Regions from separate parts of the Cupriavidus sp. 05T313 genome, predicted to be linked through region 2. Evidence: predicted binding sites of a transcription regulator. Region 2 holds the regulator's gene; the other holds the start of a gene.
What was found. Region 2 encodes NrdR, which represses ribonucleotide reductase genes. Its sites were predicted from a motif close to CACNANATNTNGTG; they were not measured.
Positions count from the first base shown of each region.

Region 1 (14,731 bases), on a different contig from region 2:
GCCCTGAGCCGGCCGGTGGTGGTGGCTGGCGCAGCCCGCGCGGCCGAGGGCATCGTCAGGCTGCGGCTGGTATCGCCCGATGGCCAGCCGATGCCGCGCTGGACACCGGGCTCGCATATCGACGTGGAATGCGGCGATACCGGCCTGTCGCGGCAGTACTCGCTGTGCGGCGATCCGGACGACAGCGGCGCGCTGGAGATCGCCGTGCTGCGGGAAGCGCAAGGCCGCGGCGGCTCCGCATGGGTCCATGACAGCGTAAAGGCCGGGGACCGGCTGAAGATCCGCGGACCGCGCAATCACTTCCGGCTGGACGAGAGCGCGGGCAAGCTGATTCTTATCGCCGGCGGCATCGGCATCACGCCCGTCAGCGCGATGGCGCGGCGGGCGAAGCTGCTCGGCATGGACTACGAACTGCACTACAGCGGCCGTTCACGCGCATCCATGGCACTGCTCGACGAACTGTCCGCGCTGCATGGCGATCGCCTGCATCTCTACGCCAGGGACGAAGGACGGCGCAACGATTTCGCCAGCCTGCTCGCGCATCCCGAGCCGGATACGCAGATCTACGCCTGCGGCCCGGCGCGCATGCTCGAAGCCCTGCAGCAAGCCTGCGCGGGCTGGCCCGAGGACGCGCTGCGGATCGAGCATTTCCAGTCCGCGCTGAGCACCCTGGACCCCGGCCAGGAGCAGGCCTTCGAAGCCGAGCTGAAGGACTCCGGCCTTGTCGTCACGGTGGCGCCCGGCCAGACCCTGCTGGCCGCGCTGCGCGCCGCAAACATCGACATGCAGAGCGATTGCGAAGAAGGCCTGTGCGGCTCGTGCGAAGTGCGCGTGCTGGCCGGCGAAGTGGATCATCGCGACGTGGTGCTCACCCGCGCCGAGCGCGAAGCCAATACGAAGATGATGGCGTGCTGCTCGCGCGCGAAGTGCACGCGGCTGGTGCTGGAGCTGTGAGCGGCGGCGCTTGTCCGCGCGCCGCCGTCGTTGGCCGAGTCGATCAGCCGCCCTGCTCCGCCACCAGCCTGGCGTCGATCGCACGCGCGCGCGCCACCGCCGGACGCGCGTTGATGCGGTCGATATAAGCCTGCACCACCGGCGTCGCCTCGACCAGCTTGAACATGGTGGTCCAGGTCAGCGCGGTGCCCCACAGCACATCGGCGGCGGTGAAGGTATCGCCCAGCAGGTAGGGCCCTTTTTCCAGCTGGCCGAGCAGCGTGCCGATCGTGGTGTCGTAGTCTCCATAGGGACACATCGCGCGCGGCGTCTCGCGCTGCTGCGAGCGGTCCACCAGCGCCGGCTCGAAGCACGAGCCGTAGAACGCCATCCAGCGCAGGTAAGGCCCGCGCAGCGGATCGGTCAGCCCGGGAGCGAGTCTTGCCTGCGGGAAGAGGTCGGCCAGGAAGATGAACACGGCGGTCTGCTCTGTCACCAGCGCGTCGCCATGAAGAATCGCCGGCACCTTGCCCATCGGATTGATGGCCAGGTAAGCCGGCTCGCGCTGCTCGCCGGCCTTCATGTTGAGCGGGTGGAGGCGATACGGCACGCCCAGTTCCTCGAGCAGGGTCAGTGCGCCGGTGGAACGCGTATTGGGCGAGTGGAACAGGGTGACTTCAGGCTGGGACATTGCGTTGGCTCCAGAGGGGGAAAGCAATCGGTAAGATCGGATCGGATCGGAAGAGAGCGCCGCTACAGGCTGGCGCCATCCACTTTCCTGGGCTGCAGTTGTGTCAGGTCGACGCCATCCAGGCAGCGCACATTGATGGCCGCCACGCGCGAGCCGTCCGGCATGCTGCCCAGCGCGTAGGCCTCCACGCCGCAGGTCTCGCAGAAGCGATGGTCGATCACATGCTTGTTGAACTTGTAAGTGCGCGTGGCCTGCGCGCCGTCGGTCAGCGTGAACTTGTCCGCGGGGGTGAACGACCAGATGAACCCGCGCTTGCTGCATAACGAGCAATTGCACTCGATGGCGCCAGCCAGGTCGATGTCCACTTCATACCGTACAGCGCCGCAATGGCAGCCGCCGGAGTAACGGGATTCTGGCATGGTTGTCTCCGATATCATGGCGCTTTGCCGAAGCCCATAGTTTTGCACCGATCCTCATGCCCAGATTGGAAAAACGCGACACGCATGCACCCGTCACCGCCGAGCCCAAAGGCATCGTTGACCCGCGCGGCACCGGGCGCCGCATCCGGCTCGGCCGCTATCTGCCATCCGAGGCGCTGGCGCCCTTTGTCGAGCACTACTGGATCGTCGAGTGGAACCTGGAGGGCCACGCGCCGGAGGTGCAGCGAGTGCTGCCCTATCCGAACGCCAACCTGGTGTTCGACCACAGACAGACGGCGATTTTCGGCGTGGTGCGCGGTGTCTTCGACCGCAAGCTCGAAGGCGCTGGCCATGTGCTCGGCGCGCGCTTTCGCGTGGGCGGCCTGCGCCCCTTTCTGGATGAGCCGATGTCGGCGTTGACCGATGGCACGCGCCCGGCGCGCCCTCTGCTGCAGTGCGACGAACGCCACGCGGAAGCACTGGTGCTCGATGCCGGCAGTGACGAGGCCATGGTGAGCGCCGCCGAATCCCTGCTGTCCGGCGCATTGCCCGCGCCAGACCCGGCCGTGGAGCAACTGCAACGCGTGGTGGCGCATGCCGCCAGCGCGCAGGGCCCGGCCAGCGTGGAAGCGCTGGCGCAATACGCCGGCGTGGGCGTGCGCGCCCTGCAGCGGCTGTTCCAGGAATATGTGGGCGTGTCGCCCAAATGGATGCTGCGGCGCTATCGCCTGCAGGAAGCGGCATGGCGGCTGGCGCGCGGGGAGCCAGTCGGCCTTGCCCAACTCGCCGCGGATCTCGGCTATTTCGACCAGGCCCACCTGACGCGCGATTTCACCAGGCTGGTCGGGGTTTCGCCGGGCGACTACCAGCGCTCGCAAAACACGTCGGCAAACAGCCGCTGACCGCCACGGCAGCAGCGCAAGCTTTGTCAGCCGGCGCTGCCGATGTGTTCCGCCAGGTAATCGATCAGCACCCGCACCTTCGGTGGCAAAAAGCGATTGGGCGGATAGAGCAGCCACACCGAACCCACATAGGCGCGCGCCTGCAGCTCCCAGTCGGCCAGCACCTGCACCAGTTCGCCACTCTGCAACGCGCCGGCCGCGGCGAAATCCGGCAGGCTGGCGACGCCGAAGCCCTGCTGCGCGGCTTCAAGCCGCGCGCCAGCGTGGTTCGCGATATAGCGCCCCCGTACCTCCACGGTCTGCGTCTCGGTGTCTCTGCGAAACCGCCAGCGGTTGTCGTCGGCGGTTTCGCCAAGGTACAGGCAATCGTGCTGCGCGAGCTCGCGCGGATGCGCCGGCGTGCCGCGTGCGCGCAGGTAAGCCGGCGAGGCGCACAGCACCCAGCGCACCGTGCCCAGGCGCCGGCCCGCAAGGCCGGGCGGCGGGTGCTGGGTCGGGCGGATCACGAGATCGAGGTCGTCATCGAGCGGATCGACCTCGTGATCGGTAAACAGCAACTGGAGGTCGATCTCCGCGTACGCGCGCAGGAAACCCGGCACGAGCGGATGGATCACCGTCTTCGCAAACGCGGTCGGCGCGCTCAATCTGACCCGGCCTTGCGGCCGGCCCATCAGGTGACCGGCCGCATCCATCGCCCCCGACGCGGCGCTCACCACGTCGCGGCAGTACCGGTACACCTGCGCACCCGACTCCGTTACGCGCACCTTGCGGGTCGACCGCTCCAGCAGGCGGGTCGCCAAGGCTTCCTCCAGCCGCTTGATCTGGCGGCTGACCGTGGAAGGCGTGCTGCCGAGCTGGCGCGCGGCGACCGAAAAATTGCCCGCATCGACAACGCGCGCAAACACCGCCATGTCGGGCAGCAAGGCGAAAAGTTCGGTTGGGTTCATATGGCGTGATCGCGGCCGGTGCACTGGATTAATGCATCTGTGACATAAAGGCTTTGCACATCGACCCGATTATCACCGTGGATGCAAAATTCGACAATGCAGGACCCATTGCCCGAGAACCGCCATGCCTGCTCAAAAACGCTTACTCCTGCTGTCCGACCTGATGCTGCTCGCGGTTGCCGTGGTCTGGGGCAGCAGCTACGGCGCGGTCAAGAGCGCGCTCGTGTTTTATCCCGTACTGGGCCTGCTGGCGTTGCGCTTCGGCATCACCTTCCTGGTGTTGTCGCCCACGCTGGCCAGGCTGCGCCACGCCGACGCCGCCACGATGCGCGCCGTGCTTGGCACCGGGGTACTGCTGCTGGGCATCTTCCTGTGCGAGACGTTTGGCGTGCTGCTCACGCGCGCGTCCAACGCCGCCTTCCTGATCAGCTTGTGCGTGGTGCTGACGCCGCTGGTCGAATGGCTGCTGCTCAAGCGCAGGCCGGGCACCATCGAATGGGCGGCGGTAGCCCTCTCGTTGCTGGGCGCGTGGTTGCTGGCCGGCGACGGCGAGTTCGTCCTCAATCCCGGCGATGGACTGATCCTGGCCGCCGCGGTGTTGCGGGCGCTAATGGTGTGCGTGACCAAGCGAGTGATGCGCGCGGCGCCGCTGCCGGCTCTGACGATGACGGCGGTGCAAGCGGGCGTGGTGGCCGCAGGCAGCGCGGCCCTGGCGCTGGTCCTGATGCCCGCCCAGTGGCAACCCATCCCGTCGCTCTCCGGCCACGGGGCATTCTGGGCCACGGTGCTGTACCTGGTGATCGCCTGCACGCTGTTCGCATTCTTCGCGCAGAACTACGCCATCAAGCGCAGCAGCCCCACGCGCGTGGCCTTGCTGATGGGCAGCGAACCCGCGTTTGGCGCCCTGTTCGCAGCCTTGTGGCTGGGGGAAAGGATCTCGGCCACCGCGTGGACCGGCGGTGGCCTGATCGTCGCGGCATCGCTGCTGGCCACGGTGCGCTGGCGCAAGCCGGCCAAGGCAGAGGTACCGCAGGCCACGCAGGCCTGACGCCCGCGCTCAGCCGCGCCAGTGATTGTTCGCGGCGGCGATGGTCGCAAACTCCGTTGCGACGATCTGCCCGACCTGCAGCAGCATGGTCGCGTCGTTGGCATAGACGGCCCGCAGCGTTTCGCGGACCTGGTCGTCGGGCTGGGTCGCCCTGATGATCAGCCTTGCCATTTTCACGGCCAGCTGGCGGCCTTCTTCGGCGGTCGGGGTAATCAGGGTTCCGTTGGGGACAAGCGGGAATGACATGGTCACGCTCCTTGGTGTTTGTGGGAGTCCATCAGGACAATCCAGCCTAGGAGGCGGAACGCGCGGGGGCAATAGCCAGTGTCGGGGATTTAGAGGTAGCCAGCGGCATTGCCCAATCGGCTGGTAGTCGGCAGTGCGATGCCGCGTTCGCAAGAATTACAATTCACAAACGGAGATCCGGCAAGCGAGGGGACTGACCATGACGATGACCGATGTGTACGCTGCGCGCGAACCGGCGCGGGCCGAGATCGACGAGATGAAAGGGGCGGCCGTGATCGAATTCGGCGCACCGTGGTGCGGCCACTGCGTGCGGGCCCAGCCCCACCTGGCCAGCGCGATGAACGCCCATCCGGCAGTCCGGCACATCAAGATCGAGGACGGCAGCGGCAAGCGGCTGGGCCGCGCGTTCAGGGTCAGGCTATGGCCCACGCTGGTGTTTATGCGCGATGGCCTGGAGGTCGCGCGGCTGGTGCGGCCGGGTGATGCGGGGGCGATTGAAGAGGCGTTGACGCGAATCGACGGAGCGCCTTCATCCTGATGCGGTCAATGAAAACAAAAAAGCTCCCGAAGGAGCTTTTTTGTTCATGCGTCACGCCATGCCGCGTGCGACAACAACATGACAACGACGCTCAATCCCAGGACAACGCTCCACCCGTCTGATACTCGATCACACGCGTCTCGAAGAAGTTGCGTTCCTTCTTCAGGTCGATCATCTCGCTCATCCACGGGAACGGGTTTTCCTCGTTCGGGAACAACTGCTCCAGGCCGATCTGCTGGCAGCGGCGGTTGCAGATGAAGCGCAGGTAGCCCTTGAACATCGGCGCGTTCAGGCCCAGCACGCCGCGCGGCATGGTGTCCTCGGCGTAGCGGTATTCGAGGTCCACGGCCTTCCTGAATAGCGCGGTGATCTCTTCCTTGAACTCGGCGGTCCACAGGTGCGGGTTCTCGAGCTTGATCTGGTTGATCAGGTCGATGCCGAAATTGCAGTGCAGCGATTCGTCGCGCAGGATGTACTGGTACTGCTCGGCGGCGCCGGTCATCTTGTTCTGGCGGCCCATTGCCAGGATCTGCGTGAAGCCCACGTAGAAGAACAGGCCTTCCATGATGCAGGCGAACACGATCAGCGACTTGAGCAGCTTCTGGTCGTTTTCCGGCGTGCCGGTCTTGAAGGCCGGGTCGGTCAGCGTGTCGATGAACGGGATCAGGAACTCGTCCTTGTCTCGGATCGACTGCACTTCGTGGTACGCGTTGAAAATCTCGGCTTCATTGAGGCCGAGCGACTCCACGATGTACTGGTAGGCGTGCGTGTGGATCGCCTCCTCGAAGGCCTGGCGCAGCAGGTACTGGCGGCATTCCGGCGCGGTGATCTGGCGGTAGGTGCCCAGCACGATGTTGTTGGCGGCCAGCGAGTCGGCGGTGACGAAGAAGCCGAGGTTGCGCTTGATGATGCGGCGCTCGTCTTCGGTCAGGCCGTTCGGGTCCTTCCACAGCGCGATGTCGCGCGACATGTTGATTTCCTGCGGCATCCAGTGGTTGGCGCAGCCGGCCAGGTATTTTTCCCAGGCCCACTTGTACTTGAACGGCACCAGCTGGTTGACGTCGGTCGAGCCGTTGATGACGCGCTTGTCGGCGGCATTCACGCGGCGGTCCGTCGGCGCGTCGGACGCCGGCAGGTTGCCGAGGATACCCGTGCCGGCCGGCTGCGTGGCGGCCGGCGGCAGCACGCCGTGCTGGTCGACAGAGCGTGCGGCGGCAGGCGTGGCGGTGGGGTTCGGCGCGGGCTGCGGGGCAGCCTGCGGGGTGGCTTGAACGTCGTCGTCCCAGCTCAGCATGGTGTGGTTCTCCGTGGAATGCTTTGGTTTGCCGTGGCCCTCGCCGCGCAGCGGCGCGGCGAGGGGGCCGGCAGGTAATGACTTACTGGCAGGCTTCGCACTCGTCGAAGCCAGCGTCGCCCGGGCGCATCGTGCAGACCGCGCCCTCGGCTTCCGGCATGGCCGGTGCGGAGGCGGCGGCCTGGTCGATACCGGCGGCGCCGATGCCACCGTCGCTACCCGACGACACGGCATTCAGCGAGCCGCGCGACACCGTGGATTTCTCCACGTGGGTGGCTGCCATCGTGCGCAGGTAGTACGTAGTCTTCAGGCCGCGCAGCCAGGCCAGCTTGTAGGTGTCGTCCAGCTTCTTGCCCGAGGCGCCGGCCATGTAGATGTTCAGGGACTGAGCCTGGTCGATCCACTTCTGGCGGCGGCTGGCGGCTTCCACCAGCCAGCTCGGCTCGACTTCGAAGGCCGTTGCGTAGATATCGCGCAGGTCTTGCGGGATGCGGTCGATGCGGGCCAGCTTGCCGTCGAAATACTTCAGGTCGGCGACCATCACTTCGTCCCACAGGCCGCGCGCCTTCAGGTCGCGCACCAGGTAGTCGTTGACCACCGTGAACTCGCCCGACAGGTTGGACTTGACGTACAGGTTCTGGAAGGTCGGTTCGATGCAGGCCGACACGCCGATGATGTTCGAGATCGTTGCCGTCGGCGCGATCGCGATGCAGTTCGAGTTGCGCATGCCGTGCTGCTTGATGCGCGCACGCAGGCTGTCCCAGTCCATGGTCGAGGAGTGATCCACTTCCAGGTAGCCGCCGCGCTCTTCGGCCAGCAGCTTGAGCGAGTCCTGCGGCAGGATGCCGCGATCCCACAGCGAGCCTTCATAGGTGCTGTAGCGGCCGCGTTCCTCGGCCAGCTCGCTGGAGGCGCGGTAGGCGTAGTAGCACACCGCTTCCATCGAGGTGTCGGCGAACTGCACGGCGGCGTCGCTGGCGTACGGCAGGCGCAGCATGTGCAGGCAGTCCTGGAAGCCCATGATGCCCATGCCGACCGGACGGTGGCGCAGGTTGGAGTTGCGGGCCTTCTCCACGGCGTAGTAGTTGATGTCGATCACGTTGTCGAGCATGCGCATCGCGGTGCGGATGGTCTTCTCGAGCTTGGCGTGGTCGAGCACCTGGGTGCCGTCGGCCTGCTGCTTCAGGTGGGCAACCAGGTTCACCGAACCCAGGTTGCACACGGCGATTTCGCTGTCGTTGGTGTTGAGCGTGATTTCCGTGCACAGGTTGGAGCTGTGCACCACGCCCACGTGCTGCTGCGGGCTGCGYATGTTGCAAGGATCCTTGAAGGTGATCCAGGGATGGCCGGTCTCGAACAGCATGCCCAGCATCTTGCGCCACAGCTGCATGGCGGGAACCTTCTTGAACAGCTTCAGCTCGCCATTGGCGGCCTTGGCTTCATAGCCCAGGTAAGCGGTCTCGAAGGCCTTGCCGACCAGGTCGTGCAGGTCCGGGCAGGTGGCGGGCGAGAACAGGGTCCACTCGCCGCCTTCCATCACGCGCTTCATGAACAGGTCGGGAATCCAGTTCGCCGTGTTCATGTCGTGGGTGCGGCGGCGGTCGTCGCCGGTGTTCTTGCGCAGCTCGAGGAATTCCTCGATGTCCAGGTGCCAGGTTTCCAGGTAGGCGCAGACCGCGCCCTTGCGCTTGCCGCCCTGGTTGACCGCCACGGCGGTGTCGTTTACCACCTTCAGGAACGGCACCACGCCTTGCGACTTGCCGTTGGTGCCCTTGATGTGCGAGCCGAGGGCGCGCACATTGGTCCAGTCGTTGCCCAGGCCGCCGGCGAACTTCGACAGCAGCGCGTTTTCCTTCAGCGCTTCGTAGATGCCTTCCAGGTCGTCCGACACGGTGGTCAGGTAGCACGACGACAGCTGCGAGCGGCGGGTACCCGAGTTGAACAGGGTCGGCGTGGACGACATGAAGTCGAACGACGACAGCAGCTGGTAGAACTCGATGGCGCGTGCTTCGCGGTCCTTCTCGCCCAGTGCCAGGCCCATCGCCACGCGCATGAAGAATGRCTGCGGCATTTCGATGCGGGTTTCGTCGATGTGCAGGAAGTAGCGGTCGTACAGGGTCTGCAGGCCCAGGTAGTTGAACTGGAAGTCGCGCTGGGCGTCCAGTGCGGCGCCCAGGCGGGCCAGGTCATAGGTGGCCAGCTTTTCGTCCAGCAGCTCGGCTTCGATGCCGCGGGCGATGAACTTGGGGAAGTATTCGGCGTAGCGCGACACCATTTCGGTCTGGGTGACTTCGGCTCCCAGGATTTCCTTGCGGATGGTGTGCAGCAGGATACGCGCGGTGACCTGGCTGTAGGCCGGGTCCTTCTCGATCAGGGTACGCGCGGCCAGGATGGCGGAGTCGTAGACCTGGGTCATCGGCACGCCGTCGTACAGGTTCTTCAGCGTTTCCTTCAGGATCGGCTCGGCGCTCACGGCGTCGCCAAGGCCCGAGCAGGCATTGTCGATCAGGCCGTGCAGCGCGTTCAGGTCCAGCACGCGGGCCACGCCGCCATCGGTCACGTTGAACGTGACGCCGCCTTCCTGCACGCGGGCGACTGCCTGGGCATTGGCCTGGGCGCGCTCCTGGGTGCGCTTTTCACGGTACAGCACATAGGAGCGGGCCACTTCATGCTCGCCCGAGCGCATCAGCGCCAGTTCCACGTGATCCTGCACGTCCTCGATATGGAAGGTGCCGCCGTTGGGGCGGCTGCGCAGCAGGGCGCGGACCACGTTCTGGGTCACTTGCTCGACCACTTCGCGCACACGCGCCGAAGCGGCACCCTGCCCGCCGTTGACGGCGAGGAAGGCCTTCGTCACCGCCACCGAGATCTTGCTCGGCTCGAACGCCACAACGGCACCGTTGCGGCGGATGATCTTGTAATCCTGGTAGCTGCCAGCGCCGGCAGTAGCGGGGCTCGACTGCGCGTTCGCTGCTGCACCGGCGGCGGCGGCGCCGGTGGAAATGTCGTTCTGGGCTGTCTGCATGAGGAACTCCTGTTCTGACCCGTGTTTTATGAGTGACAAAGAGTCCCGGGCAAAATGCGCAAAAAGGCTCTGACACGCCGGCCGGTCTTACCCGGGAGGGCGCGCTGCTTTGCTGGATTCTGCTGGGACTCTTGTGATGCGCCGGCCCTTCGGCGGACCGCAGCCATTGCTGCGGCGGAAACTGCACACCTAGGCCGGCTCCCCGAAAGCACCACTAGATCTAGTGGTCGATGCGAAAAACTGGACTAAGTATAGTGAAATGGGGCGGATTCACCAGTCTTGACAAGCGCTTTTTTGGCGCGATTTCTGGTGCGGGCGCAGCATGCGGCGCTGCGCCAAACCCGCCAACCCAAGCGACTCAAGGGATCCCGCCCGACGGTGCGTTACCGCACTGTGACGCGAAATTTTTTTGATTGAGCTGGCCACTCCGATAGGCGCGGACTTTATCAGGGTTTTCCCCAGATTCACGCTATCCCCCAGGCCCCGCAATTGAGGCTTGCTTCAAGGCTGGTCTTTGCGGTAAGGCAACTGCCCCGGAGCCACGCCAGCAGCGGCGGCAAAGCCGGCCCAGTCGAAATGCGGGCCAGGATCGGTCTTGCGTCCGGGTGCGATATCGCTGTGCCCCGCCACCGCGCGCACCGGATAAGCGCCGAGCAGGGCACGCACCAGCGCGGAGGTGGTGTGGTATTGGGCCAACGCGAAAGGCTGGTCGTCGCTGCCTTCAATTTCGATGCCGATGGAAAAGTCATTGCAACGCGGCCGCCCGAAGAACTCGGATTGGCCGGCATGCCAGGCCCGGTCCAGGCAGGAAACGAACTGGACCAGTTCGCCCTCCCGCGTCACCAGGAAATGCGCCGAAACCCGCACCTGATGGATCGTCGCGAAGAAAGGATGGCGGGACGGGTCGAGGCGGTTCTGGAAGAAGGCCTCGATATCGCCGCTGCCGAACTGGCCCGGCGGCAGGCTGATATTGTGGATCACCACCAGGTCGACCGGCATGTGCGCGGGCCGGGCGTCGAAGTTGGGCGACGGAACGCGGCGCGCCGCGGGCACCCAGCCGGCCGGATCCGGGTGGAATCCAGGCCCGGGCGCGATCTTGCCGTTGTCGTGCTCAGGCATCGCGCTCTCCATCGGCGGCCAGCAGCCCACCCATCGGGCCGTCGCGCATCGCTTCGCTGGCGTCGGCACCGTCGGCCGCGTCGTCGCGGCCCTCGCGGATGCCAAGTTGCTGGATGCGGTAGCGCAATTGCCGGAAACTCAGGCCCAGCAGCGGCGCGGCGGCGGTGCGATTGAAACCGGTCTGCTGCAGCGCCTGCAGGATCAGGTCGCGCTCAAGCGCTTCCAGGCGGCCGGTCAGGTCGATCGGGAAGGTCGCGCGGCAAGCCGCTCCCTCCCCATCGCCCAGGCTTGGCGCCGCTGGCTGCGAAAGCGCAGCCGCGTGCGCGCCGGATCGGGATTCCGGCGGCGCTTCATGCTGGAGATCCGGCCTGAGACCGGACGGCGCTGCCGGCACAGCAGGCAGCGGCGGTGGCGCGCCGGCCCCTGGGTAGGCGACAGGCGCCGCCCAGGGCGCCGCGTCCGCCGAAGACACAGAGGCAGGCGGGCGCGGCAAGGCCGAATACCCCGTGCCCGCGTCCAGCGGGCCAAGGTCGTCCACCTCGATGGTTTCGCCTTCCGCGAAGGCGTAGGCCCGCTCCAGCAGGTTCTCCAGTTCGCGCACGTTGCCGGGGAACGAATAGTCGGACAGGCGTTGCAGCGCGGCCGCCGAAAGCCGCTTGGGATGGGGATCGCCGTAGCGCACCGCCAGGTGCTCCAGGATGGCGCCCGCCAGCACCGGGATATCTTCGTGCCGTTCGCGCAGCGTCGGCACGCGCAGCGCCAGCACGTTGAGCCGGTAGAACAGATCCTGGCGGAACTGGCCGGACGCGACCATCGCGGAGAGATCCTTGTGGCTGGCGCACAGCACCCGTACATCCACGCTCTCTTCGCGGCTCGCGCCGATCTTGCGCACGCGCCGCTCCTGCAGCACGCGCAGCAGCTTGACCTGCATCGCCAGCGGCAGATCGGCCACTTCGTCGAGCAGCAGCGTGCCGCCGTTGGCGGCCTGGAAGAAACCGCCGCGCTCGGCGTCGGCGCCCGTGAAGGCTCCCTTCACATGGCCGAAGAACTCCGATTCCATCAGGGTTTCGGGGATGGCGCCGCAATTGACCGCGATAAAGGGATGCGCGGCGCGCGCGCTCACCGCGTGAATGGCGCGCGCGGCGCGCTCCTTGCCGCTGCCGGACTCGCCGCTGATCACGATCGGCGCCATGCTGCGCGCCAGCCGGGACAGCGAGCGGCGCACCTCATGCATGGCCGGCGAATGGCCAGGCAGCAGGCTGGCCGCGCGGTCCGCGCTCTCCCGCACAACCGCGCCGGCACCCTCGGCGCCGTCACGCTGCTGGCGTCCCAGCGCATTGAGGATCAGGCTGCGCAACTGGTCCAGCGAGACCGGCTTGGCGATGTAGTCGAACGCGCCGGCCTTGAGCGCCTCCACGGCGTTGTCGGCGCTGCCATAGGCTGTGATCACGGCGACCGGCACCCGTTCCGGCGCACTCGAGAGCTGGCGCACGATATCGATGCCAAGCCCGTCGCCGAGCCGCATGTCGGTCAGCACCAGGCTATAGCGGCGCGCGGCTAGCTGCTGGCGCGCCTCCGCCAGCGAGCCAGCCAGCACCACGTCGTGGCCCATGCGGCGGATCGAGATATCGAGCAGTTCTCGCAGGTCGGCCTCGTCGTCGATGACGAGAATCGGATCGGGGCCTGGCGTCTTGAGGAGCATGGGTCTGCGTCTGGCGGTCTGGCGAAGTGGAATTGGTGCATTGGCGCGCGGCGGCCTGGCTGACGGCCTGGCGAACCGTTCGCGGCGGCAGCGCGGCTCAGCCGCCCGCGTTGTCCGGCGCGTCGATGCGCAGGGTCAGGACAAAGGCCTTGGCCGGCAGTGTATCGCGTGCCGCGGGCGCCAGCATGCCGGTCTGCGCCAGCAGCGCGTCAAGTGAAATCGTACCGTAGCGTACCTGGGCGTCGTTGGCGCCGCATAGCTCGCGCGCCATGAACAGGCCCAGGCCGGTGCCCTGGGCGTTGCTGGTAAAGAATGGCTCGAACAGCGTGCGCTGGTGCTCGCGCGACACCTCGACGCCATCGTTCCAGATGATCAGCTCGACGTGGTGCTGGTCCAGCGCGTGGGCCAGCAGCCGGATCGCGCCGGGCAGGCGGCTGCAATAGCGCCAGGCGTTGTCGAGCAGGTTGCCAAGGACCTGCTGCAGCTGCGACGGATCGAAGATGACCGGGCGCGCTACATCCACCGTGAGCCGCACCGCATTGGCGTTGATCTCCGCCGGCCGCGGCACGCGCCGCGCGCCGACCGGATCGTCGTTGACGGAGCGCGAGCGCATCTCCAGCCGCCAGCGGCTGATGATCTCGGGCAGGGCCTGGTTCAGGTCCACGGCAGAGCGCTCGGTGCGCGGGCGGCGCGACATCTGCAGCACGTCCGACACCACCTGGTCGAGCCGGCGCACATTGTCGTGGATGATGCGCAGCAGCCGGGCATCCACATCGCCTTCGGGCCGCCCCGCCTCGCCGGGACGCACGCCCCGGCGGCTGGTCTCGGCCAGCAGTTCGCTGGCCTGGCTGATGGCCGCCAGCGGATTGCGGATCTGGTGCGCCACGCTCGCCACCAGCCGCCCCATGGCGGCCAGTTTTTCCTGTTGCACCTGCTCGGCGATGCGTTCCCAGCTCTCGATGTGCACCAGCACCGTATCGCGCATCTCGCTGCGCAGCAGGGCCTCGTCCTCCGGGCGCCAGGCCATGGCCTCGCTCTGCGCGATGGCCAGGCGCAGCCGCGCCGCCGCCTCGGGCGACAGGTCGTTCCAGGTGCCGGTGTTCATGGCGCTCTGCGCCCCGAGCGAGACCGACAGCGAGGATGCAAAGGTCGAGCGCAGGCTGGCCAGCCCCGGCAGCAGGAAGCGCAGCCGCAGCCGCGTATGCAGGATGGGGCCCCGGCCCGAGGAGGGCCGCGAAGGCAGCGGCAGCAATTGCAGGATGCGCGGCGCGTCATCCTTGCTGCGCACCCAGTCGCGCAGCATCTCCATCAGCGGCTGCAGGCGGGGAATCTGGCGCAGGTCGAACAGCGCGTCGCGCCCGGTAGCCGGCGTGGACGTCTGCTTGCCCCGTTCGGCGGGCTGCACGCCCAACAGCACCACCGCGGCCGGGTTGGCCGCCACCACCACGCCGTTGGCGCGCAGCAGCATCACGCCATCCTGCATGTCGTTGACCATCAGCCGGTTGACCAGCTGCTGCAGGCGCAGCTCCTGCTCGCGCGCCAGCGCCAGCCGCTCCTGCGCAAGCTGGCGGTTGGCCAGCAGGTACATCAGCGAGGCCGCGATCATGAAGACCAGGCCATACAAACCCGAGCCCAGCAGGCCAGTGTCCGCCTGGCGCAGCAGCAGGGTCTGCGCGAAGGGGGCGCTCATCACCACCAGCGCCGAGACCGCCGCGGTGAATAGCGCGAACAACAGGCTGGTGAGCGCGCCGGCCTGCAGCGCCGGCAGCAGGAAGATCATGGCCAATCCCTCGCCGCGGTGGCCCTGCGCGAGAAAAATCAGGCCCAGCAGGACAAGGTCGGCCAGCACCTGGAAGCGCACCCGCAG
Region 1 is NZ_JBFTLX010000001.1:58,278-73,008, forward strand. It holds gene AC1DKD_RS00260 (cytochrome P450) at 1-954, shown strand, start outside; gene AC1DKD_RS00265 (glutathione S-transferase family protein) at 998-1,624, opposite strand; gene AC1DKD_RS00270 (GFA family protein) at 1,687-2,043, opposite strand; gene AC1DKD_RS00275 (AraC family transcriptional regulator) at 2,100-2,945, shown strand; gene AC1DKD_RS00280 (LysR family transcriptional regulator) at 2,972-3,892, opposite strand; gene AC1DKD_RS00285 (DMT family transporter) at 4,017-4,940, shown strand; gene AC1DKD_RS00290 (hexameric tyrosine-coordinated heme protein) at 4,950-5,186, opposite strand; gene AC1DKD_RS00295 (thioredoxin family protein) at 5,386-5,724, shown strand; gene AC1DKD_RS00300 (ribonucleotide-diphosphate reductase subunit beta) at 5,816-7,018, opposite strand; gene AC1DKD_RS00305 (ribonucleoside-diphosphate reductase subunit alpha) at 7,101-10,043, opposite strand; gene ampD (1,6-anhydro-N-acetylmuramyl-L-alanine amidase AmpD) at 10,545-11,162, opposite strand; gene AC1DKD_RS00315 (sigma-54-dependent transcriptional regulator) at 11,155-12,864, opposite strand; gene AC1DKD_RS00320 (sensor histidine kinase) at 12,962-14,731, opposite strand, start outside.
Region 1: AC1DKD_RS00305 (ribonucleoside-diphosphate reductase subunit alpha) is a predicted target of NrdR. The motif match lies at 10,256-10,269, and genes of this name have one in related genera.

Region 2 (6,763 bases):
GCGCGACTGGCGAAGTCAGTGGGCACTACCACGAGGAAGCGCAAGTTTCTCTGGCGCGATGTATCAAGCGCCTGCCGCTCGCCTGGGCAGCGAATGGGAAGCAGGGTGCGCCCTGCGCCGGACTAGCCACGCTTTCCGGCGCTGGTCGCATGTGCCTTCCCCGCGCGCCCTACCCCGAAGCCGATTCGGATCTCCTTTTTTTCAGACGAGTTTTCGCCATGTTCGAACGCAGCCGCTATACGATCGACCAGATCRACCCCGAGCTTTTTGCCGCTATCCAGAAGGAAGACCAGCGCCAGGAAGAGCACATCGAGCTGATCGCCTCGGAAAACTACACCTCGCCGGCCGTGATGGCCGCCCAGGGTTCGCAACTGACCAACAAGTACGCTGAGGGCTATCCCGGCAAGCGCTACTACGGTGGCTGCGAGTATGTCGACGTCGTCGAGCAGCTCGCCATCGACCGCGTCAAGCAACTGTTCGGCGCCGAAGCAGCCAATGTGCAGCCCAACTCCGGCTCGCAGGCCAACCAGGGCGTGTTTTTCGCCACCCTGAAGCCGGGCGACACCATCATGGGCATGAGCCTGGCCGAAGGCGGCCACCTGACCCACGGCATGGCGCTCAACATGAGCGGCAAGTGGTTCAACGTGGTGAGCTACGGTCTGGACGCCAACGAAGACATCGACTACGTCGCGCTGGAAAAGCTGGCACAGGAAAAGAAGCCCAAGCTGATCATCGCCGGCGCCTCGGCCTTCGCCCTGCGCATCGACTTCGAACGCATCGCCAAGGTTGCCAAATCGATCGGCGCCCTGTTCATGGTCGACATGGCCCACTACGCCGGCCTGATCGCCGCCGGCGAGTACCCGAACCCGGTTCCGCACGCCGACTTTGTCACCACCACCACCCACAAGAGCCTGCGCGGYCCGCGCGGTGGCGTGATCCTGATGAAGGCCGAGCACGAGAAGGCCATCAACTCGGCCATCTTCCCCGGCATCCAGGGCGGCCCCCTGATGCACGTGATTGCCGGCAAGGCCGTGGCCTTCAAGGAAGCCCTGTCGCCCGAGTTCAAGACCTACCAGCAGCAAGTGGTCAAGAACGCCCGCGTCATGGCCGAAACCCTGACCGAGCGCGGCCTGCGCATCGTCTCGGGCCGCACCGAGAGCCACGTGATGCTGGTCGACCTGCGCGCCATGCAGATCACCGGCAAGGAAGCCGAAAAGGTCCTGGGCGAAGCGCACATCACCGTCAACAAGAACGCCATCCCCAACGACCCGGAAAAGCCCTTCGTCACCTCGGGTATCCGCCTGGGTTCGCCGGCCATGACCACCCGCGGCTTCAAGGAAGAAGAAGCCCGCGTGGTGGCCAACCTTGTCGCCGACGTGCTGGAGAATCCGCACGACCTGGCCAATATCGCCAGCGTGCGCGAGCAAGTGGCAGCCCTGACCAAGCGTTTCCCGGTCTACGGCTGATCCCCCTGCGCCACCCGCCCACGCGCGGGTGGCCGGCAGTCCGCCGCGGCGCGCCAGCGCTGCCGGCGGGCCTTGCCAACCCAGCCCAGCGCGACACAGAATGACAAGACGCTGCGCGCGCAGCACGCGCCCCGGTTCAAACTTCGAGGTGGTCAGGCATGAAATGCCCCTTTTGCGCTCATTCCAATACCCAGGTCCTGGACACGCGCATGTCCGAGGAAGGCGATACAGTCCGCCGTCGCCGCCGCTGCGAATCCTGCGACCGCCGCTTCACCACCTATGAGCGGATCGAGCTGTTCTTCCCCGCCATCGTCAAGAAAAACGGCTCCCGCGCGGACTACACCCGCGACAAGCTGAAGGACTCCATGCGCCTGGCGCTGCGCAAGCGCCCGGTCTCCGCTGAAGCCATCGACGCCTCCATCACCCGCATCGAAGAAAAGCTGCTCGCGCTCGGCGAGAAGGAAATCCCCAGCAGCCAGGTCGGGGAACTGGTCATGCGCGAACTGCGCCGGCTCGACAAAATCGCCTACATCCGCTTTGCCTCGGTGTACCGGAGCTTTGAAGACGTGTCGGAATTCCGCGACATGCTGGATGAGTTTTCAACGTCTACCCCACGAAAGCAGTAGAAAAAGTAACGGGAACGTTGTTTAATTCTTTCCAAACTGTGCCCTAGGCTTCATTCCTATATCTATACTTCCGCCTGGGTAGTAGTGACAAAACAATAGAACGAAGCCAAAAGAACGTAGTCTTTTCGGACGAGGGTCAGAATGGGTCAGTCAAGCTGTCGGGGGACGGCCGGCTTTGCCATGCTCGAAGCATTGGTGGCAATGGTCGTATTGGCGATTGGCGTGCTCGGGGTCGCCAGCCTGCTCCTCAATTCCTCGCGTTTTTCCCAGCAAGCCTCCTACGATACCGTTGCCATGCAGCTGGCCACCGAAATGGCCGAGCGCATGCGTGCGAACACTGCCGTCTCCGGCGTGGGCGCGGCCGCCGAGGCCCTCGCGCCCAACCTGTATTTCATCGACACCCAGACCAGCCAGCTGCCCGCGCTGACGCGTAATCCCTATACGACGGCCTGCGCCAGTACGCTGCTCTCCTGCGCGCAGGACACAGCCCGCTTCGATGTGATCGAGTGGTGGAACCGGGTAGCCGCCGCCCTGCCCGGCGGCCGGGCGGTGATCTGCCGCGATACCGTTGCCTATAACCAGACGTCCGGCTTTTCCTGGGGCTGCACGGCCGCTGCAAGCGGCCGTGTCGACGATGCGCCGATCGTCATCAAGGTCGGGTGGATATCGCGCCTGAGCAGCAAGACGCTGGGCACCGGCGCCGATCTCGCCGACATGAACACGCGGCCGCAGATCGTCATCGTCGCCACGCCCGGCACGGTGAACTGATGCGTACGCTCCGCAAGCCGTACCGGCATGCCCAGTCGGGCATGTCGCTGGTCGAACTGATGGTCGCGATGGTCCTCGGCCTGTTGCTGACACTGGCAGCGACCGCCGTTTATTTGGGCAGCCGCACCAACTACAGCACCATCGACGACACCACCGCGCTCGACGAGAAGGGCCGTTTTGCCCTGGACACCATCGTCCGCATCGTGCGGCAGTCCGCATGGACCAACTACGCCGGCAACAGCGCGCCGGCAACAAACCCGGCCAGCGGGCCCATCGCCCAGGCGCCTGGCGGCATCATGCCGACCACCGTCGCGTTGTCACCCACGATCAGCGGCGTCGACAACTGCGCCAGCCCGGGCCAGGACGCGAGCCTCAACCTGTCGTGCCTGCCGGGCACCACCAACCCCGTGAACAAGAGCGACGTGCTGCAGGTGCGCTTTTTCGGTTCGGGCACGCCGTCGGATCGCACCGTGCCCGACAACAGCATGATCGATTGCTCCGGCAATGGCGTCGCGGAACCACAAGCATGGGAGGACGCGGACCTTGCGCGCGGCTTTGCGCGCTTCTTCGTGGCGCCAGACCCCAACGACCCGAGCGGCAACCCGCAACTGATGTGCGGCTATCGCGCTCGCGATGCATCCAACAAGGAAATCTCGAACACCGCGATCACCTCCGTGCCAATCATCTCCGGTGTTGAGGTGTTCCAGGTGCTGTACGGGGTCGACACCAACAATGACTACATCCCGGACCGCTACCTGCCGGCCACGGATGTGCTGGCTCTGGCCACCAAATGGCAAACCGTCGTGTCGCTGAAAATTGCCCTGATACTGGCCGGCGACACCGCGACCAGCCCGGTGCCGGAGGGCCCCACTTTCCAGCTCTTCGGCACGCTCTATGGCGGCGACAGCACCGTCAACGACGCGACCTACAAGCCGACCACGCAGCTACAGCGCTTGCGCCGCCAATACTCGGTCACCGTCCAACTGCGCAACGTCGCAACGTGCCGCACTTGCTCCCCATCATGAGCGCCCCTCTCAAGCCAGCCGCCCAGCGCGGCATTGCCCTGATCACCGGCCTGGTCATGCTCCTGATGATCAGCATCATGGCCGTGGCCGGCGCGCGCCTGGCGATCAACAGCAAACGCATGGCATCCAATCAGCGCGACCGCGACCTTGCAGTGCAAGCGGCCGAAATGGCGCTACAGGATGCCGAGATGGACATCCAGGGTGTCGTTGCCGTCAACAGCCGCTCCGCCCTGTTCTCTGGCAGCAATCCGAACCTGCTGCCCTTCGTCTCCGGCTGCAACACGGGGAGCACGCCTGGCGCAGCCTTCCAGGGCCTGTGCGCGGCCGTCGACAGCGGCACCCCGAACTGGGAAGCCGTGGACTTTGCGCAGACCGGGGCGAATGCCCGCGCGGTGGCCTACGGCACCTTCACCGGACGCCAGTTCCCGACCGCGCCCACGGGCCTGCTGCCCGCCGCCCTGCCCCGCTACATCATCGAGCCGATCCAGGACACATCGCCCGGTGCTTCCGGGAGCCCCGACGCTCCGGTCGTCTACATCTTTCGCGTCACCGCGATGGGCTTCGGTGCCAACACCGCCACCCGCGCCATGCTGCAGTCGTACTACCGGAAGGCCGAATGACTGACCTCGCTCCTGACCTACGCGGAGATTCTCTGATGACACGCTTATGCCGGATCGCGCTGGCCCTCGTTGTCGCCGGTGCAAGCTTGCTTCCCGTGCCAACGCGGGCGGCCACCGCCTTGACACCGTCCACGGTGGACATTGCGCAGTCGCCGCTCTACGGACGCAACCAGAATGTCAACCCGAACCTGCTGCTGTCGCTGTCGGTGGAGTTCCCGACGGTGGGCGCGGCGTACCGGACCGGCACCTACACCCGCAGCACGGAATATGTCGGCTATTTCAACCCGGCCAAGTGCTACAACTATTCATCCAGCGGGTACTTCGAGATCGCTGGCAATGCCAGCGCCAATCACGAATGCTCGGGCCAGTACAGCGGCAACTTCATGAACTGGGCCACGGCCTCCGCCATCGACATGCTGCGCTTCGCGCTCACCGGTGGCGACCGGGTGGTGGATACCCCCACGGACACCGTGCTTCAGCGCGCCGTGCTGCAGGATGATTTTTTCAACAGCGGTTCCTACTTTCCCGCCAAGACGCTGACCAAGTCCAGTTCCAGCGTACCTTCCGCGGTGACGCCGTTCACCACCGATACGCTTTACATCACGTCGTGCAGCAACAAGGTGTTCTTCGGCACCAAGACCGGCAGCGGCGCTTCGTGCGGCAGCCCGGGCAGCTATGCCAACCTCGGCACCATGTATGCCCGCGTCAAGGTGTGCGATGCGAGCGAAGGCAGTTCCCGCACCGACCTCTGCAAGCTCTACGGCACCAACTACAAGCCAGTCGGCGAAATGCAGAAAAACGCCGACCGCGTGCGCTTCGGCGCCTTCGGCTACCTGAACGACAGTTCGGCCACGCGGTACGGCGGCGTGCTGCGGGCCCCGATGAAGTATGTCGGCCCCAAGATGATCGACGGCAACTTCAGCCAGGTCAGCAATCCGAAGACCGAGTGGGATCCCAGCACGGGCGTCTTCGCTGGCAACCCGGAAAATGCCGGCGAAGGCATCAGCGGCGTGGTCAACTACCTGAACCAGTTCGGCCGCTCGGGCAAGTACAAGGGCCTGGACCCGGTCAGCGAGCTGTACTACGAGAGCATCCGCTACCTGCAAGGCAAGCAGCCCACACCGGAAGCGATCACTGACCTCCAGACCGCCTACAAAGACGGCTACCCGGTCTATACCAGCTGGTCTGATCCGGTCGTCGCGAAGTGCCAGCGCAACTACGTGCTGAGTATCGCCGACATCAATACGCACTGGGATCGCTACGTTCCCGGCAATACCCGCACGACCTATATATCGGGCGGCAAGGCGGTAACCGCAAACGACCCCGTGCGCGCGATCGAGGCCGACGGCTTCGACGTCATGGCCTGGACCAGGAAGGTCGCGGACATGGAGAGCACGACAACCTACGGCAATAGCAAGCCCAACTCCTCGCTGGCCAATATGAGTACGGCCGACACGGGCTCCAGCGGCCACGGTACGTACTACATGGCGGGTGTTGCCTACTGGGCGCACACCTACGGCTTCCGGGCGGATATGCCGTCGTTGCGCGTGACCACCTACACCATCGACGTCAACGAGAACGGCGATGGGACCGTCGGCACCGCGCAGCGCCAGAGCCAGTTGTACCTGGCGGCAAAATACGGCGGTTTCAACGATGTCAACGGCGACGGCAGCCCCTTCACCACGTCGGGCGCCAACAATACCGTCGCTAAAAACGACAGCGAATGGGAAGCGACCCCGACCGGATCCAATGTGCCTGCGACGTGGTTCCTGGCGGGTCAGCCGACCGCCATGATCAAGGCGATCCGCGATATCTTCTCCAAGATCGTCAGCTATGGCGGCACCATCTCCGGCGTCGCGCTCACCTCGTCACGCGTTTCCAGCGGCACCTTTATCTTCGCGCCGGGTTTTGACCAGAACTGGACGGGCAAGCTCTCCGCCTTCGCGCTGAGCAATGACAACGGCATCCAGATCGCAAGCAAGGAAAGCTGGGAAGCCGGCGCCTTGCTCACCGCGCGCAGCGGCAGCGCCGGCTCACGCAACATTCTCACGTGGGTGCCCGCCAGCAGCGGCGCGGGTGCTGGCAGCGGCGCGCCATTCGACTGGTCATCCATCAACAGCGCGCAGAAGCTCTCTCTAAAGCTCAATGCCAACGAAAGCGACAGCGCCGGAACCGCGCGCCTGAACTACTTGCGAGGCGACCGCAGCAACGAGGAATCGACCGGTGGCACCGGCAGCCTGCGCGCGCGCAACTCCATC
Region 2 is NZ_JBFTLX010000029.1:15,033-21,795, reverse strand. It holds ZMP/ZTP riboswitch at 1-95, shown strand, start outside; gene glyA (serine hydroxymethyltransferase) at 219-1,466, shown strand; gene nrdR (transcriptional regulator NrdR) at 1,625-2,092, shown strand; gene pilV (type IV pilus modification protein PilV) at 2,273-2,860, shown strand; gene AC1DKD_RS09715 (PilW family protein) at 2,860-3,885, shown strand; gene AC1DKD_RS09710 (pilus assembly PilX family protein) at 3,882-4,505, shown strand; gene AC1DKD_RS09705 (pilus assembly protein) at 4,541-6,763, shown strand, end outside.